Regions from separate parts of the Bradyrhizobium sp. USDA 4011 genome, predicted to be linked through region 1. Evidence: riboswitches for the same ligand, from Rfam matches in the RefSeq annotation. Region 1 holds a riboswitch; each other region holds the start of a gene.

What was found. Region 1 has a riboswitch for cobalamin ahead of ACVW1C_RS05690 (DUF1636 family protein). Riboswitches for the same ligand answer to the same signal wherever they lie in the genome.
Region 2: it holds a riboswitch for cobalamin, as region 1 does, so the genes downstream of both, metE (5-methyltetrahydropteroyltriglutamate--homocysteine S-methyltransferase) here and ACVW1C_RS05690 (DUF1636 family protein) in region 1, are expected to answer to the same signal.
Region 3: it holds a riboswitch for cobalamin, as region 1 does, so the genes downstream of both, ACVW1C_RS22155 (TonB-dependent receptor) here and ACVW1C_RS05690 (DUF1636 family protein) in region 1, are expected to answer to the same signal.

Annotation. Positions count from the first base shown of each region.
Region 1 is NZ_JBSSGG010000001.1:1,185,592-1,190,217, reverse strand. It holds gene ACVW1C_RS05700 (cobyric acid synthase) at 1-1,242, opposite strand, end outside; gene cobO (cob(I)yrinic acid a,c-diamide adenosyltransferase) at 1,254-1,907, opposite strand; cobalamin riboswitch at 1,944-2,159, shown strand; gene ACVW1C_RS05690 (DUF1636 family protein) at 2,253-2,627, shown strand; gene cobW (cobalamin biosynthesis protein CobW) at 2,624-3,658, shown strand; partial or broken gene cobN (cobaltochelatase subunit CobN) at 3,658-4,626, shown strand, end outside.
Region 2 is NZ_JBSSGG010000001.1:6,348,686-6,353,311, forward strand. It holds gene ACVW1C_RS29965 (nodulate formation efficiency C protein) at 1-552, opposite strand, end outside; cobalamin riboswitch at 1,959-2,160, shown strand; gene metE (5-methyltetrahydropteroyltriglutamate--homocysteine S-methyltransferase) at 2,260-4,605, shown strand.
Region 3 is NZ_JBSSGG010000001.1:4,732,366-4,736,991, reverse strand. It holds gene ACVW1C_RS22165 (ABC transporter ATP-binding protein) at 1-561, opposite strand, end outside; gene ACVW1C_RS22160 (FecCD family ABC transporter permease) at 558-1,601, opposite strand; cobalamin riboswitch at 1,714-1,911, shown strand; gene ACVW1C_RS22155 (TonB-dependent receptor) at 2,093-4,297, shown strand; gene ACVW1C_RS22150 (hypothetical protein) at 4,408-4,581, shown strand.

The DNA.
Region 1 (4,626 bases):
ACCTTCCGGCGAGCCGTCAAGCATTGAAAAGGGCCGCGCGCGATCCGGGCCATCGGTGCGTCCGATGTGGATTTCGTAGGCGCTGATCGGCTGACCCGTCGCAGCATGCACAGCGCTGACGCGCGTCAGCGTCTTCTGTTCGGTCATGGTCGTTGTGACATCGAGCAGCCCGAGGCCGCGCGTTTCGCCGGCGAGCCCCTCGATCCCATCGGGATCGGCAACGCTCTGCCCAAGCATCTGGTATCCGCCGCACAGCCCAAGGATATGGCCGCCGCGGCGATGATGCGCCAGCAGGTCGATGTCCCAGCCTTGCGCGCGCAGAAAGGCGAGGTCGCCGCGGGTCGATTTCGAGCCGGGCAGGATGACGAGCTTCGCGTCGCCCGGAATGGCTTCGCCCGGCCGCACCATCACGAGATCGACGCCGGGTTCGAGCTTTAGCGGATCGAGGTCGTCGAAATTGGCGATCCGCGACAGCGCCAGAAACGCGATCTTGCACTGACCGGGCTTGCGCGCCTCGCCAAGCCCGAGTGCGTCTTCGGCCGGAAGCTCGCCGGCGCGAACGAACCAGGGCAGCACGCCGAAGGCGCGCCAGCCGGTGCGGGCTTCGATCAGCCGGTAGCCGTCGTCGAACAACGTCGGATCGCCGCGGAATTTGTTGATGACAAAGCCCTGGATCATCGCGGCATCATCGGGATCGATCACCGCCTGGATGCCGACGAGCTGCGCGATCACGCCGCCGCGGTCGATGTCGCCGACCAAGACCACGGGCACGCCAGCTTTGCGCGCAAAGCCCATGTTGGCGATATCGGACTTGCGCAGATTGACCTCGGCGGGGCTGCCGGCGCCTTCGACCAGCACGAGGTCGGCGCGCTGTTTCAGGCGCCCAAAGCTCTCCAGCACCGCGCCCATCAGCGACGGCTTCATGGCGGCATATTCGCGCGCGCGTGCGGTCGCGATCCGTTTGCCGTGCACGATGACCTGGGCGCCGAGGTCGGTCTCGGGCTTCAGCAGCACCGGGTTCATGTCGGTGTGCGGCTCGACGCCGGCGGCAAGCGCTTGCAGCGCCTGCGCGCGCCCGATCTCGCCGCCGTCGACGGTCACGGCGGCGTTGTTGGACATATTCTGCGGCTTGAAGGGCAGCACGCGCAGGCCGCGTCGTCTCGCGGAACGCGCGAGGCCGGCGACGATGAGCGACTTGCCCACGTCCGAGCCGGCTCCCTGGATCATCAATGCGCGCGCCATGGTGCTGACAGTCAGAACTCGACGCCCGGCTGGGCCTTGATGCCGGAGCGGAACGGATGTTTCACCAATGTCATCTCGGTGACGAGGTCGGCAATCTCGATCAGCTCCTCCTTGGCGTTGCGTCCGGTGAGCACGACATGCGTCATCGGCGGCTTCGACGTGGTCAGGAACTCGACGACATCGGCGATCGCCAGATAGTCATACCGAAGCGCGATGTTGATCTCGTCGAGCACCACCATCCGCAGGCTCGGATCCGCGATCAGCTGCTTGGCTTTTTCCCAGCCGGCCTGCGCCGCCGCGATGTCGCGGGCGCGGTCCTGCGTCTCCCAGGTAAAGCCTTCGCCCATCGCATGGAATTGACAGAGATCGCCGAAATGCCTGGTGAGCAGCCGGCGCTCGCCGGTATCCCAGGCGCCCTTGATGAATTGCACCACGGCGCAGGGAAAGCCGTGCGCCACGCAGCGCACGATCATGCCGAAGGCGGAGGAGGATTTTCCTTTGCCGGCGCCGGTATGAACGATGATCAGGCCCTTTTCACCGCTCTTGGTCGCCATGATCTTGTCGCGGGCGACCTTCTTTTTCGCCATTTTGGCCGCATGGCGTGCATCCAGCGAAGGGTCGGTGCCGACGTCGCCATCGTCAGCGTCGTTTCCATCAGAAATCATCACGTTCCTTCGGCTTGACAAGTGCGAGGCCAGGACGAATGGTGGCCATGCGTTGGTTCCTGTCCTACGACAGGCGAAGAGGGAATGCGATAGGGCTTGGACCGCAAGGTTTGCCCGAAGCGCAGCCGCCCCCGCGACCGTGACCGGAGAGATGCCCAAGCCACTGATTCCCTGATGGAGTCGGGAAGGTGGGCATCACGGGAGAAATCCTACTCCGCAAGCCGGGAGACCTGCCGACGCAGTGTGTTTGAGACCGGCGGACGGGGTGTTCCGCGACGGGGAACGAACCTGCTCACGTCAGGTTCGTGTGCCTCATCGCTTCCCGCAGTCAATCCAGGAAGGGCGATGAGCGTTACACTTCATGTCTGTATCACCTGTCGCGCCGGCCAGACGCTGGCCGAAGGCGACCTCGCGCCCGGTGCGCGCCTGCATGCCGCGCTTGTTGAGGCCGGCGTGCCCGATGACGTCAATCTGGTTCCGGTCGAATGCCTGTCGGCTTGCAGCCAGGGCTGCTCGGTCGCACTCAGCGCGCCGGGGCGATGGTCCTATGTCTACGGCCGCCTGTCCGCTGACAATGCCGGGGATGTGATCGCCGGCGCCTCCGCCTATGCCGCGGCGCCCGACGGCATCGTGCCGTGGCGCAGCCGCCCGGAAATCTTTCGCAAGCAATCGCTTGCCCGCATTCCGCCCATCGCCGTCGTGCCGGAGGCCGCAGAATGATGACGCTCGCCAAGGTTCCGGTCACCGTCGTGACCGGCTTTCTCGGGTCCGGCAAGACGACGTTGATTCAGCATCTGATCCGGAATGCCAACGGCAAGAAGCTCGCGGTGCTGGTGAACGAATTCGGCAGCGAAGGCGTCGACGGCGAGATCCTGAAGTCCTGCGCCGACGCCAATTGCCCGACCGAGAACATCGTCGAGCTCGCCAATGGCTGCATCTGCTGCACCGTCGCCGACGATTTCATCCCGGCCATGGAGCAGTTGCTCGCGCGCCCTGTGAGGCCCGATCACATTGTGATCGAGACGTCGGGTCTCGCGCTGCCGAAGCCGTTGCTGAAGGCGTTCGACTGGCCGGAGATCCGCTCGCGGATCACGGTCGACGGCGTGATCGCGCTGGCCGATGCGGAGGCCGTTGCCGCCGGCCGCTTTGCGCCTGATCCCGCCGCGGTGGATGCGCAGCGCGCGGCCGACGACAATCTCGATCACGAGACGCCGCTGTCCGAAGTGTTCGAGGACCAGATCGCCTGTGCCGATATCGTGCTGCTGACCAAGGCCGATCTCGCCGGAGCCGAGGGCATCAAGGCGGCCAAGGCAGTGATCGCGGCCGAGATGCCGCGCGAGGTGCCGATGTTGCCCATCGTCGACGGCGCCATCGACGCCCGCGTGATCCTCGGTCTTGAAGCCGCGGCAGAGGACGACCTCGCGTCCCGGCCGTCCCACCATGACGGCGAGGACGACCACGAGCACAACGACTTCAATTCCGTGGTGATCGATCTTCCGGAGATCGCCGATGTCGATGCGCTCGTCGCCTCGATCAAGGGGCTGGCACGCGAGCAGAACGTGCTGCGCGCCAAGGGCTATATCGCGGTCGAAGGCAAGCCGATGCGGTTGCTCGTGCAATCGGTCGGCGAGCGGGTGAGGCATCAGTTCGACATGCCCTGGGGCGCGCGGGCGCGGCAGTCGAAGCTCGTCGTGATCGGCGAACACGGCGACATCGATGAAGCCGCGATCCGGGCGCGACTAGGTGTCTGATGCACGTCGTCTTCCGCGAGAGCCGCGGCCTTGAGGAGACCGCGACGCCAAGGGACCTCGGCCAGGATCCGGCCGATCTCGTGGTGTTGTCGTTTTCCGACAGCGATCTCGCCGCGTTCGCGGCCGGCTGGCGGCGGGGCCGCGCCGCGCTGCCGTCGCTGCGGCTCGCCAATCTCGCGGAGCTGCGCCACCCGCTGTCGGTCGATACCTATATCGAGCGAACGCTGTCGCAGGCGCGCGGCATCCTGGTGCGGCTGATCGGCGGCGAGCCCTATTGGTCGTACGGGCTGGCCGCGGTGCATCGTCTGGCGAAGGAACATGGCATCGCCCTGGTGGTGCTGCCGGCGGATGGCCGCGACGATTTGCGGCTGGATGAATTTTCAACGCTGCCGGTCTCGACGCTCCGGCGGCTCAAGGTGCTGTGCGACAAGGGCGGCCCGGTTGCCGCACAGGCCGTGATCGCGCAACTGGCGCTGGCGTCTGGCCTTTATGCCGGGCCGGTCGTCGGCGAGATCGATCTTCCCGAGATCGGCGTCTACGATTCGCGGCGCGGTGCCGTTGCGGCGCTGCCGGCATCGGATGGCCGGCCGCTTGTGCTGGTGACTTTCTATCGCTCCTATCTGGCGGCCGGCGATACGGCACCGGTCGATGCATTGATCGATGCCTTGCGCGCGAAGGGATTCGATGCCCACGGCGTGTTCGTCACCTCGTTGAAGGCGGCGGGCGCCGCCGATTGGCTGCGCGCTCAGTTCGCGCAATGCAGCCCGGCCGCCATCGTCAACGTGACCGCGTTCTCCGCGGCGGGTGACGACGGTACGACGCCGTTCGATGCCGCATCGTGCCCGGTGTTCCAGGTCGCTCTGTCGACGGCGCAGCGTGAGGATTGGGCCTTGTCGCTGCGCGGCCTGTCGCCCAGCGATCTCGCGATGCATGTGGTGTTGCCGGAGGTCGACGGCCGCCTGTTCACA
Region 2 (4,626 bases), 5.2 Mb from region 1:
CGGAGGAAAAGTCGCAATCCTTTTGGCAAGGAAAGATTGCGGCTCCCAATCGTGTCCCTCGCGCTTGTCGAAGGTGATGACCCCATTTTGGGTGAAGTGGCGGGGGCCTGGTATGTTGCAGTTCACCAACAGCAGAACGCGCCACCGGTCCGCTTTCTCGGTCGGCTTGTCATTCGCCGCCTCAACGTAATCCACGACTACAGGTTCGATGATGTGACAGCGGCCGCGTCGGAGCAGATCGCCGAGCTTGCCTTGCGCGGTCGTGACAAAGTTGAAATTGACCGGATCATGCAGAAAACGAAGGTTTGCGTCTTTTTCGCCGTCGGTGACTTCACTGGCGATGAGTGAAAGCGCCAGGGCGCGCCAGCCGAATTCGATAGCCTTTGCATAGGGAGACGCAACTTCAATCTTTCCGTCGGTCCCGACCTTCCATGTAATAACGTAATGTTCGTCTGATCTGTTATCCTGATGCCTGGTCCAGGAAAGGTAAACATACTCAGTGTGGTCGATGCCTTCGGCGATTCCCCAGTTTCGAGGGACGAATTGCGCCACTTTCGAAACTTTGGAGACAATGTGCTCGATTGTCTCACCGTCTCGCGCTCGCCAGGTTGACTTGACTCGTTCGACAAGCGCGCTTTCGCCGGCTCGCGCAGTGTTGCCCGTCGCAACCAGCCCAGCAAGGAAAACTAGCGATTGACAGAGACAAAGCACGCCTCTTGCAGACATTCTCTTCATAACGGCCGGACCATCGGTTTTTCATCCACACGTCAAAGCGGCAGCCCTCGATGCTATGCTCGATTGAAGAAGTTAGCGGCAACGTGGCGCGGGCACCGCCGATGTCCCGCGCGAGCAGGCGCTGTCTGTCCACTCGAGTCACGCGCCGCTAACTTCAGTGGGCCAGCTACAACCCCAATTTGCCGTGCTGGACCTGCCCAGGGGGAGAAGCCTGGGCACCCTTGAGCTTGCATCCTTCGTGCCAGGAAATAGCCGGCAAATCGCGCCAGATTCGTGCAGTGTTTGTCGGCTTTCCGACCTACGCTCGTTTCTATGTTTCCATTCAGCCGATCCGCTCGGGCTTGTTCAGTTTTTGTCGCGCCGATCTTCGAGGGCCAAGTGAAGGCCGCTGCCGATTTACGGATGAGAAATCGGGAAGCACTTTGGAGGGCTGTTGAACCGTCTGGTTCGGTGTGGTCACCCGAACGCCTGCGATCGCTATCGGCTCGTAATTTGATGATAAGCAAAAATCGCTCATCACCGCCGGGCGTGTGGAATCGTCAGAAGCGCGTTCTCAGGCAGGCGGATGATAGGGTGCGCGCGTTTCTACCTACGCGCACGATGTTGCGGTCTGCTCAATCCAGCTGCCTCGGCGCCGCATTCATGGTTGGATGAGCCGTTTCCAGTCGCGACAGCCGGCAAGCGAGAAACGATCAAGTCACGCTAGCTTTCTCTCGAGTTGCTCAACATTCTCGAGAGCATCTGTCTGACGGATTGATTCATGAACGCTCTTACCAGGCCACCCGAACGGGCCGACCGCAAAGGCGGTGACAGCAAGGACGCCGACGGCGCTCCGAACAGCCGTTGTCATTGCGGGCATCCCGGTGTTCGTTGAGGTGAATCGATATGCATGCCCGAGTATTATCGGCATCAGAGACCGCAAATCGCCTACCAGGATTGGTTGGTTCGCAGATCAATATGCGCGCCCGGTATGCCCGATGGAGTTTTCGCAGGTGTTTTGTCCCTGGCGCGGTTCTTGACTGCCGAGAGACCGAAATGCCACTCGAAGCGCCGTGACTTGCGCCTTCGACAATTCTTTCGTCACATACATTGGAGAGTGCATCTATTGGAGGGGCTTCCAACCGTGGTCAACTTTCGACGTTAAATGGTCATTTGAATCACTGATGATGGCGGCAGTGACGTGAGAGAGTCATCTTAGAGGTTGACGGAAGAGGTCTCTTGCCGATAATCCAAATCGTAGAGGTTCTCCGCTCCCGCTGGATTCGGAGCTAAGAGGGAAGCCGGTGAACATGCCGGCGCTGCCCCCGCAACTGTAAGCGACGAGCCGCTGTCCAACAAAGTCACTGAAGCCCGTACAGCTTCGGGAAGGCCGGACAGCAGCGATGACCCGCGAGCCAGGAGACCTGCCTCGACCACATATACGTCCACGGGCGGGGTGTCCCGGTGGTGCGCCAAGCCGCCGCCGCTGGGGCGATCCTGCTTGCGTCCGCCAACGCCTTTGCCCCCAACTACGGGGTTAGCGCTATGTCTCTTCTCTCCCTTCCGGTTGCCACGCTTGGAACGCCTCGGATCGGTCCGAGACGCGAGCTCAAACGCGCGCTTGAAAGTTACTGGACCGGCGCAATCAGCGAACAGCAATTGCTCGAGGACGCAGCTGGCCTGCGTGCTGCGAACTGGGCTCGCCAAAAATCCCTCGGTGTCACCGTCATTCCGTCCAACGATTTTTCGTTGTACGACCAAGTGCTCGACACCTCTGTCATGGTTGGTGCCATCCCGGAAGTCTACGCGTCGGAAATCGAATCGGTTTCGCTCAAGACGTACTTCGACATGGCGCGCGGTTCACAATGCGATCGCCAGAATACCAGTTGCAGCCACGGATCGGGCGGATTTGGCGCGCCCGCACAGGAGATGACCAAGTGGTTCGACACCAACTACCACTACATGGTTCCTGAATTTCATCGGGGACAGACGTTCCGCCTATCCTCTCGCAAGCCTATCGAGGAGTATGAGGAAGCCAAGGCCCTGGGGTTCCAGACGCGCCCTGTCCTGATCGGGCCGGTCACATTCTTGAAGCTTGGCAAGAGTCCGGATCCTGCGTTCCAGCCGCTGTCACTCCTGGATGAGCTATTACCGGTCTACATCGAGGTTCTGCAAGAACTAGGCAAAAGGGGAGCAAACTGGGTTCAATGCGACGAGCCCTGCCTGGTCCTGGATCTGGAGGAGGGGACGCGAAGATCTTTGCTGCACGTCTATGATCGGCTCGCCAGGGAAGTACCAAACGTCAAGATTATGGTCGCGACCTATTTCGGCGATCTCGGCGATAATCTGGACACAGCTTTGAACATGCCCGTTGCCGGACTGCACGTGGATTTGGTTCGCGCACCGAACCTGTTGGACCGGATCATTGCTGCTCGGCGAAGTGATCTCGTCATGTCCCTCGGCGTCGTCGACGGACGAAATGTTTGGCGGTCGAACCTGTCGGCGCTCCGCCAGCAACTGGATCCCGCCATTGCGAAGCTAGGCAGGGATCGTGTTCAGATCGCTCCGTCCTGCTCGCTGCTCCATGTGCCCGTCGATGTTGAACTCGAGACCGGACTTGCATCCGATCTCAAGAGTTGGCTTGCCTTTTCGGTACAGAAGATGCGTGAGCTTGCGATCCTGGCGCGGGCACTCGCGGGTGATCAGAATGTTGCTCAAAGTCTTGCTGAATCGCAGTCGGCCGTGACTGGCCGTCGGACTTCACCAAAGATCCGTGATGCCAATCTTGCGGTGCGGATGCGAGCGATCGACGAGGCCATGCGCCGGCGCGCCAGCCCATTTGTCCGTCGAGCCGAGATCCAACGCAAGCGCTTTAGACTACCTGCCTTTCCCACCACGACGATCGGATCCTTCCCGCAAACCCCAGAGGTCCGTAATGCCCGCGCGACACATTCGCAAGGCGCCATGAGCGACGAGAAGTACGACAAATTCCTCAAGGAGGAGACTGCGCGCGCTCTGCGTTGGCAGGAGGATATTGGTCTGGACGTGCTCGTGCACGGCGAGTTTGAGCGCAATGACATGGTGCAGTACTTCGGCGAGAAACTCGCCGGATTCGCATTCACCAGGAATGGTTGGGTGCAATCCTATGGCTCGCGCTGTGTCAGGCCACCGATCCTATTCGGAGATGTTTCGCGGCCAAAACCGATCACTGTGGATTGGTGGCTCTACGCGCAATCACTGACCAGCAAGCCGGTGAAGGCGATGTTGACCGGGCCAGTAACGATCTTGAACTGGTCGTTTGTTCGCGATGATATTCCAAGAGGCGAGGTCTGCCGGCAGATCGCACTGGCGATACGCGACGAAGTCCGCGATCTCGAGATAGCCGGTGCGAGCATGATCCAGATCGACGAAGCTGCCCTCCGCGAAGGATTGCCGTTGCGTCGATCGGAGTGGGCGGCCTACCTTCAATGGGCCGTCGACAGCTTCCGCATTTGCTCATCAGGCGTTGCAGATCAAACCCAGATTCATACGCATATGTGCTATTCTGAGTTCAATGACATCATCGACGCCATTGCTGCAATGGATGCGGATGTCATCTCGATCGAGACGTCGCGTTCGAAGATGGAACTGCTCGACGCGTTCAGGAACTACAAATATCCCAATCAGATCGGGCCGGGCGTGTACGACATCCATTCTCCACGCATTCCCGAGGTAGGGGAAATGAAGGAGCTGATGGCATTGGCTCGGCAGCGGTTGCAGGATTCGCAGCTCTGGGTCAATCCGGACTGTGGCCTGAAGACGCGCAAATGGGAGGAGGTTCGCCCGGCGCTGATCAACATGGTCGCCGCCGCCCGGCAACTGCGCGCGGCATCTGATCGGCCAAGTCGTTGATCCTGCGCTTGGCTCTCTCCT
Region 3 (4,626 bases), 3.5 Mb from region 1:
GTCGGCGACGTTGCGCAGCTTCTGCATCACGTCGATCTGGTGACGCGGATCGAGCGAGGCGGTCGGCTCGTCGGCGAGGATCACCGGCGCCTCCACCGCTAGCACCCGGGCCAGTGCGACGCGGCTGCGTTCGCCGCCGGACAACTCAGTGACACGGCGGTCGCTGAATTCAGTGACGTCGACCGCCTGCATCGCGCGCAGCACCGCCTCCATATCCCTCGGCGACAACCGCGCCGGATCGGTCGCGCCATGCGGATAGCGGCCGAGCGCGACGATATCGCGCGCCGGCAGCGGCCAGTGCACCATGTGCCCCTGCGGCAAATAGGCGAAACGCTTCGCCCGCTCGCGCAGCGGCAGCGAGGCCAGCGCGTCGCCGGCGATCCGGATCTCGCCGTCGGATGGAATCAGCCCGGCGAGTGCGCGCAGCAGCGTGGTCTTGCCGGCGCCGTTCGGGCCGACCAGCGCAACCAGATGGCCCGCTTCCAGCGACAGCGAGACATCGTGCAGCACCTTGCGGCTGCCGAGCGAGGCATTGAGCGCGGTGGCGGAGAGCAGCGTCATGCCACGCCTCCGCCGAGCGCGCGGCGTTCGCGCATGATCAGATAGAGGAAGAACGGCACGCCGATGATCGAGGTCAGCACGCCGACCTTGATATCCGACGTCGAGGGGATGATGCGCACCGCGATATCGGCGGCGAGCAGCAACGCCGATCCGGTGAGCGCGCTCGGCACCAGCAGCCGCGCCGGATCGTGACCGATCAGAGGGCGCATCAGGTGCGGTGCGACGAGACCGATGAAGCCGATCGTGCCGGTGACCGCGACCGCGCCGCCGACGCCGAGCGCAACACCCGCGATCACGAGCAACCTTAGCCGCCCGACATCGACGCCGAGACTCTGCGCGGCTTCCTCGCCGAGCGTCAGCGCACGGAAGGCGCTCGCCTGGCTGAGCAGGATGGCCGCGCCCGCGATGATGAAGGGCAGCGCCAGCGCCACGTGCTGGAAGCTGCGGTCCTCCAGCGAACCGAGCAGCCAGAATGCGATCTCCAGCACCACGAACGGATTGCTGGAGAGATTCATCACCAGCGCCGTCGCCGCCCCCGCAAAGCTCGAGATCGCGAGTCCCGCGAGGATCAGGATCAAAAGCCCGGCATTGCGGCCGGCAATCGCCAGCAGCGCGAGCACCGAACCGAACGCGGCGATGATCGCCACCACCGGCAGCGCGTAGGAGCGCACATCGGCGAGGCCCAGCGCAATCACCAGCACCGCACCGAATGCCGCAGATTGCGGCGCGCCGAACAACGACGGCGAGGCCAGCGGATTGCGCAGCAGGCCCTGCAGCGCTGCGCCCGATAGCCCGAGAATACCGCCGATCGCGAACGCCAGGATGGTGCGCGGCAGCCGGATCTCGCGCACGATCACCTGCGCCACGTCGCTGCCGCCGCCGAACAGCGCCTCGATCACCGCAAGCGGCGACAGCCGCACCGGCCCGATGCCGAGCGAGAGCACCAGCAGCAGGACCACGAGCGCGAGCAGCGCCGCGGTAGCGCCCCACCGGCGCCGCGCCGCGACCTCGGCCGCCAAGGCAAAATCCTGCACGTTCATTGGATCCATGCTCTTACAGCGATCGCCGTGGCAGACAAGCGACACTCGACAGAAACCGTGGCCGCGTCGTCCCCGCCCGACGTCCGCCGGATTGACTTTGCCGCCCGGCCGAACCCTAGATGAACATGACGGTTCTTTCATGAGATGAAAAGGGAATGCGGTGCGGGGAAACCTCCTCAACGCCGCGGCTGCCCCCGCAACTGTATGCGGTGAATCCTTCGTCACAGGCCACTGGGAGTCTCGGTCCTGGGAAGGCGACGAAGGGTAACGACCCGCGAGCCAGGAGACCTGCCGTCAGCCGTGGTCACACGCGAAGATGCCGGTCGGGGAGTACAGGCATGAGCTTCACCTGAGGCTGCAAGCAGCTGAGCCTGCGAGCACGATGGTGAGACTGGTTCGCGGTGACGTGCCACTGACGTTACCGAGGTCTCACCTAGATGTTCTCCAACTCTTCTTCCCGGCGCCGCCGCGCGCTTCTGCTCGCGTCGACGATGATCGTGCCGACAATCGTTCTCTCGACCGCACGGGCGCAGCAGGCGCCCTCTCCCGATCAGCTGCCAGCCATCGAAATCACCAAGCCGGGCGACCAGAATGTCACGCGCGCCAGGCCGGCCGCGGACGAAGCGCCGGCCCCGCGCCGCCCGGCGCCGGGCACAGGACAGGGCAGCGGGAGCGGATCGGGCTCGACAGGGACCGGACCGGCCACCGGAACGGGCGGCACCGGCGGCGGCGGCCGCCAGTTCGCCGGCATTGTCGGCTCTTCCTCGACCGTGATCACCGCCGACGACATCGCGCATTCGCCGGTGCAGTCGCTGCCCGAGATTCTCGCGCAGGTGCCGGGCGTGCAGCTGCAATCGCTTTATGGCGGCCCGAACGGCGCCAAGACCGCGGTCGACCTGCGCGGCTTCGGCGCATTCGCCTCCGACAACACCCTGTTCCTGCTCAACGGCCGACGGCTCAACGACGTCGACAAGGCCGGCTTCGATCTCACCACGATCCCGCTCGATTCGATCGAACGCGTCGAGATCACGCGCGGCAACAGCGGCGCGGTGCTCTACGGCGACAACGCGGTGGGCGGCGTGGTCAACATCATCACCAAGACCGGCGCTGGCGGTCCACCGGCGACGATACGGGCCGAAGGCGGGTTCGGCTCGTTCAACACCCGCATGGCCGCGGTGTCCGCGGCGCTCAATTCCGGCCCGTGGTCGACCTCGTTCTACGGCAACGGCATCAAGTCCGACGGCTACCGCGTCAACAACGCGCTCGACCAGCGCAACGCCGTCGGCAACGTCAACTACACGACATCGGACCTCACCGCCTTCCTCACCGTCACCGGCAGCGACCAGAAGCTCGGCCTGCCCGGCGGACGACTGGTCGATCCGTCGATCGGCGTCAACGAGCTGCTCACCAATCGCAGAGGCGCAGCGACGCCGTTTGACTATGCCAATCAGCAAACCGCCAGCGTCACCACCGGCTTCACCAAGACGCTGATGAACGGCGTCGACCTTATCGTCGACGGCGGCTGGCGCCAGCGCGAGACGCAAAGCGGCTTCTTCGGCACCGTGCCGACCATCAGCTTCGCCTCGACCTATAATGATGCCGCGCTACAGACCTGGTCGATCACGCCGCGGCTCAGCGTCAAGAACGTGATGCTGGGAATGCCGTCCACGGTCCTGACCGGCATCGACTATTACGACTCGACGTTCCGTGAGGCACGCGGCGCCTATCAGGGCGTCGATCCCTACCACATCTACAATATCGAGCAGCAGACCGTGGCCGGCTACTGGCAGCATACACTGGGCGTGCTGCCGACCACCGATTTCTCGTACGGCGCGCGCGTCCAGAATACCAGCGTCTCGGCACGCGACCGCTACGACCCGAACGCACCGTTCGCCTTCGACGCGCAGGCGGCGCCGCTCGACAGCAACGAGACCCAATACGCGCTGCATGTCGGCGCCGAGCATCGCTTCACCGACACCTTCTCGGTATTCGGCCGCGCCGCGCGCGCATTCCGCACGCCCGACGTCGACGAGCGCGTCGCGTCGGGTCCGTCATTCGATCCGCTGACCTTCGCCCCGATCCCGCAAAACTTCCAGCTCAGAACCCAGACATCGCAGGACGTCGAGGGCGGGTTCCGCGTCAAGACCAACCTGTTTCAGGTCCAGACCAGCGTCTATCTGATGGATCTCGAGAACGAGATCCATTTCAACCCGGTGCTGTTCTACAACGTCAACCTCGACCCCACCCGCCGCTACGGCTCCGAGACCAGCGCCTCGCTCAAGGTCAGCGACACCGTGACGTTGCGCGGCGGCATGGCGATCACCCGCGCCGTCTTCCGCGAAGGCATGTGGACCGGCAACGACGTGCCGCTGGTGTCGCGCTATACCGGCAATCTCGGCGTGACCTGGAATATCTGGCAGAACTATCTGGTGTTCGATGCCACGGTGCGGGCCTGGAGCTCGCGCATCATGGACAACGACCAGGCCAACACCCAGAACCGGATTCCCGGCAACGCCACCGCCGATCTCAAGCTCAGCGGGCAATACGACCGCTTCTTCTGGTCGCTGAGCGTGAACAATCTGTTCAACGCGCTCTACTACGACTACGCCATCGCGAGCTCGTTCACGGCCGGCCGCTTCTCGGCCTATCCGCTGCCCGGCCGCACCTACATGGTCAAGGCTGGCGCGACGTTTTGAGCTATCCGGCGCGGCGGGTGTGACCGGCCGCGCCCATCTCCTTACGTTACAAGCACCGGCGAACTGGGGTAGAATTCCGGCTGCTGATTTGACCCGCGCAGGGGAAACGGATGGCCAAGGCCGGAAAGAAGAGCAAGGGCGGCGGCAAGATCGACGACAAGACCGACGACAAGTCGAAAAAGCCTCCACCGCCCGCGGCGCCACAGGACGACGATTATTACGAGGATGGCGACATCGCCACGCCGAAGCTCGATCGCTACGGCAATGATGACGAGCCGTTGTGAGGGACGAGCGCAATATAAGTCGCCGTCGTCCTGGCGAAAGCCGGG